Regions from separate parts of the Luteipulveratus mongoliensis genome, predicted to be linked through region 1. Evidence: riboswitches for the same ligand, from Rfam matches in the RefSeq annotation. Region 1 holds a riboswitch; the other holds the start of a gene.
The links. A riboswitch is a leader RNA that binds a small molecule or an ion and turns the genes downstream of it on or off. The one in region 1 is predicted to bind S-adenosylmethionine.
Positions count from the first base shown of each region.

Region 2: it holds a riboswitch for S-adenosylmethionine, as region 1 does, so the genes downstream of both, VV02_RS18120 (aminotransferase class V-fold PLP-dependent enzyme) here and VV02_RS27475 (putative leader peptide) in region 1, are expected to answer to the same signal.

Region 1 is NZ_CP011112.1:4,234,432-4,236,815, forward strand. It holds gene VV02_RS20030 (phosphotransferase) at 1-911, shown strand, start outside; SAM riboswitch class IV at 1,016-1,131, shown strand; gene VV02_RS27475 (putative leader peptide) at 1,165-1,254, shown strand; gene ssuE (NADPH-dependent FMN reductase) at 1,414-1,977, shown strand; gene VV02_RS20040 (ABC transporter substrate-binding protein) at 2,115-2,384, shown strand, end outside.
Region 2 is NZ_CP011112.1:3,820,986-3,823,369, reverse strand. It holds gene VV02_RS18120 (aminotransferase class V-fold PLP-dependent enzyme) at 1-1,334, opposite strand, end outside; SAM riboswitch class IV at 1,349-1,464, opposite strand; gene VV02_RS18115 (DNA translocase FtsK) at 1,602-2,384, shown strand, end outside.

The DNA.
Region 1 (2,384 bases):
TGGGCCGTGCCCTCGCCGAGCTGCACGACATCGATCCCCGCGTGTACGACGAGGCCGGGCTGCCGTCGTACGACGCCGATGCCTATCGCAGCCGTCGCCTGTCCGAGCTGGACCGCGCCGCCTCGACCGGCCACGTCCCACCTCGCCTGCTCGGCCGCTGGGAGAGAGCGCTCGAAGAAGTCAGCCTGTGGCGCTTCGCCACGACACCGACCCACGGTGCGCTGCATGACGGTGACGTGCTCGTCGAGGACGGCGACGTGGTCGCCGTCGACAGCTGGGACACCGCAGCAGTCAGCGACCCGGCCTCGGACTTCGCGGTGCTGTCGCTCATGGCCAGCCCTGAGGCGGTGGACACCGTCGTGGAGGCGTACGCCCAGTCGCGTCGCGAGCGGCCCGACACCCACCTCGAGCGCCGGATCCGGCTGGCTTCGGAGCTGCGCCGCGTCTCCGGCCTGATGGAGGCCGCCAACTCCGACGACGACCTGCTCGTCGATCGTCGTGCCGCCGCTCTGCGTCGGCTGGACGAGGAGCGGCACGACGACGAGTCTCTGCTCCCGCCTCCCGTGCGGCGGCGTACGGCCGGCGGGGCGCCTGTCGTCGAGACGCCACCTCCGCCAGAGGTCGACCCGGCAGATATCGAGGTCGTCGAGGTCCGCGAGTCCAACGACGAGGACGAGACCCTGGAGATCCCGCAGGTCGAGGGCGACGACGAGGACGCGTACGACGACGAAGGCATCGAGGACGCGGGCACCGACGTCGAGCTTGAGGACGCAGGAACTGAGGACGCAGGAACTGAGGACGCGGCGACTGAGGACGCGGCGACTGAGGACGAGCCACCCGCGAGCCGAGATACGGACGAGACCCAGCCGATCCGTAGGAAGACGCCGGACCCGGACCTGCACGCCGGTTGAGCGGCAGCCCGCGCCGATCTCACCTCGCGAGACCTCGGTCCGCATAACGGAACGTTTTGCATTCCCCTTGCGCGTCTTATGATTGCGCGGCTACGTTCCTGACAGGTCACGAGATTCAGCGCCAAGCCCCGGCTCGCTGGACGGCAACCCTCCCTCGCGGCGGGGTGCTCCGGGTGATGACCTGGTGACGACCAGCGCCGGTCCGTCGCAAGCGCGAGGCTCCTCAAGCCTCATCACGAGATGGGTGATCCGAGTGAGAGAGATCAGGCCCCCAGCCAGGCGACTGTGCTCCCGCCGCCACATCGACCTCCAGCGAGTCTCCAGCGCGCTCTGTCGCGACTGACCTCGGCATGACCGGCGCGCTCCCAGCGCCGTACGTCGTCCTTCGTCGCGCGACCACATCGGTCGTCTCCAGCCGCATCGACGCGGCTGCTCCTCGTTAACCCGCTGAGATGCCTTGCTGCGCAACGGTATTCGGCGACCCGCCATCATCGGAGGAACCATGGCCCTGATCGCCGCGATCTCCAGCAGCCCATCCGCCACCTCACGCACGGACGCGGTCCTCGGCGACGTCGAGCGCCGCCTCGAGCTCGCAGGGCACCAGGTCGAGCGCATCGTGCTGCGCGACCTGCCCGCTCGGCCGCTGCTGCTTGGACAGGCCGACGACGTCGACATCAACGCCGCCATCGAGGTGTTTGCCTCCGCCGACGCCGTCATCGTCACGACGCCGGTCTACAAGGCGTCCTTCGGCGGCCTGCTGAAGACGTTCCTGGACCTGCTGCCGCAGTACGCACTGCGTGGCAAGGCGGTGCTGCCGCTGGCCACCGGTGGCACCCCGGCCCACGTGCTGGTCGTCGACTACGCGCTGCGTCCCGTGCTCTCCAGCCTGGGCGCCACCCACATCACGCCCGGATGGTTCGTGCTGTCCGCACACATCGTCCTGGGCGACAACGGGGCCGTCGAGCTGGACGACGCCGCCTCCACACCGCTGCGCGAGGTCACCGATGCCTTCGCCGACGCGATCGAGCGTCTCTCCCCGGCACCGCGCCGGGTCGCCGTCGCCTGACCGCATCATCGGGACGACGATGCCGGACCGGGGGAGCCTGCGAGCCCGGCCGGATGAGGAGTCTCGTCCAAAGACTCAGGTCACGAGCTCGTCTGACCACCAAAGGAATCCACATGTTGACCTCTCGCCATCTCGCCATGCCCATTTCCGCTGTGCTCGCCCTCTCCGTGACCGGCTGCGCCATCGGTGCCGGGAACGCCGCGGAGCCAGGAGCCAAGGACGGATCCGGCAACACCGTCCTGCGCTACCAGGGCGCCGCCAACTCCGTGACCCTGCCCGAGCTCGCTGAGGACCTCGGCTACTTCTCGAAGGTCAAGCTGAAGTGGGTCGGCAACACGACCAGCGGTCCTCAGGACATCCAGTCCGCGGCCACCAACCAGACCGACTTCGGCGGCGCCTTCTCCGGA
Region 2 (2,384 bases), 410 kb from region 1:
TTCTCGTAAGCGAGCGCGGGACCCTGCTCGACCAGCCGGCGTACGCCGCTCACCAGCCGCTGGACGTGCTCACGGGTGGTGGCGAGGCCGATGCTCGCGCGTACGGCCGTGCCGTCTCCGTCGAACAACGTCTCGCACAGCAGGTGGGCACAGAACCGGCCGTCACGGACCGCCAGCCCGTGCTCGTCGGCCAGCACCTGTGACACCAACGACGGTGCGTAGCCGTCGACCGTGAAGGTCGCGACACCGACGCTGTCAGGAGACACCCCGAGCACGTGGTGCACGTGGACGCCGGGTGTGGCGGCCAGCCCGGCCCGCAGCAGGCCCAGCAGCTCGGCCTCGTGCGCCTCGACAGCATCCCGGTTCGCCGCGATGGTGGCGCAGGCCGTCGCCAGAGCAATGGCGCCGACCGCGTTGGGAGTGCCGCCCTCGTGCCGCGCCGGACCCTGCTGCCAGCGGATGTGCCGGTGGGAGACCGTGTGTGTCGCGCCGCCCGCGGGCAGGTAGGGCGCAGCCTGATCGAGCCAGTCGCGACGGCCGACCAGAGCGCCGGCGCCGTAGGGGGCGTAGATCTTGTGCCCGGAGAAGGCGACCCAGTCGACGCCCAGGGCGGCGATGTCGACGACGCGGTGCGGTGCCAGCTGAGCGGCGTCGAGGACCGTGCGCGCGCCGTGCCGACGCGCCACCTCGGCGAGCTCGGCGACCGGCCAGATGTCACCGGTCACGTTGCAGGCACCGGTCAGCACGACAAGCCGAGGTCCTGTGTCGCCGAGCCGCTCCAGCGCCTGGTCGAGCAACGAGACTGCGTCATGAGCGCTCGCGGGCACCGGCAGCCGGGTCGTGCGCCGCGACGGCCAAGGGAGCAGCGCGGCATGGTGCGCGGACTCGAAGACCAGGACGGACGTACGCCGGGGGAGGGCGTGCGCGAGCAGCCGCAGGGAGTCGGTCGTGTTGCGGGTGAAGACGACCTCGTCATCGGGACGCGCCCCGACGAAGCTGCCGACCTCATCACGGGCCTGCTCGAACCACGACGTGGTGAGGCGACTGGTGTAGCCGGCCCCGCGGTGGACCGAGCCGTAGCGGCGCTGGACCTTGTCGACGGCTTCGGACACGGCGGTCAGCGCCGGCGTGGTCGCCGCGTGATCGAGGTTGCCGAAGTCGACCACCGTGCGGTGGACCGTCGGGACGCCGAGCTCGAGCCCGACGGTCGTGGGGACGCCGTTGGTCGCCCGCGCTGTCGTACGCCGGGAGACGGCCTGGCGCACCAGGCTCAGGCGTCGGGGCACGGGCTGGGCAACAGAGGGCTCGTTCGGGGGAAGGGGTGCCGTCGACACGGAAGCTCCTTGGAGACTCGCGCTTGCCCACGGGCGGCTGCCGGGTGGGCCGGGTCGTCACCCGGAGCACCCCACCGCGGCGGAGGGTTGCCGCTCAGCAAGCCGGGGCTTGACGCTGAGACTCTTGACCTGTTCGACAACATAACGACGGCCGGCCAGAACGGTCCACTCGTCGGACAACCGGTCTTGGCATATGAGAACGCTGAATACCGCTCCATTCCGCGTGTGACGTAGGGGGCTGGTGGGGTTCACCACTACTCTGTCAACGTGGCTACCCGTCAGTCCGCGTCGAAGACCGCCTCGTCCTCGAGCCGGTCCAAGTCGGCACGCCCCAAGGCCGCGGGCCGCCGTAAGTCGACCCGTCCGCCCGCCAAGAAGGCCGCACCTACGCCAACTCGCGGCGGCAGAGGTGCCAAGGATGGTGGACTGCCCTCACCGCTGCGCGTACTGCGTGGCACGTGGATGGGGGTCTCACACGTGGCTGGTGGAGCCGCACGACGCGTCGGGAGCTCGGCGCGAGACCTGGAGCCGGAGCACCGTCGCGACGGCATCGGCTTCCTCCTGATCGCCGTGGCGATCGTGGTGGCGGCCCGCGAGTGGTGGGGCCTGTCCGGCAAGTTCGGCGAGATCGTGCACTCCGTGGTGGCCGGCACCTTCGGCGTCGTGGGCTTCGCGCTGCCGCTGGTCCTGCTGCTGCTCGGGGTCCACATGCTGCGCTCGCCGCGCGGCCACCAGCCGACCAACCGGGTCATCATTGGCCTGGTCATGCTCGGGTTCTCCGCCAGCGGGCTGGCCCACATCCAGAAGGGCCTGCCCAGCCCGGACGCCGGCACCAAGGTCATGAACGAGGCCGGCGGCATGATCGGCTTCCTCGCCTCGAGCCCGCTCGTGGCCGGGGTCCGGACCTGGGGTGCTGTCCCGATCCTGTTCATTCTCGGCCTGTTCGGGCTGCTGGTCGTGACGGCGACGCCGGTCCACCAGATCGGCTACCGCCTGCGCGAGGCGCGCGACCGTCTCCTCTACTACAGCGAGGCCGACAGCACGGACGAG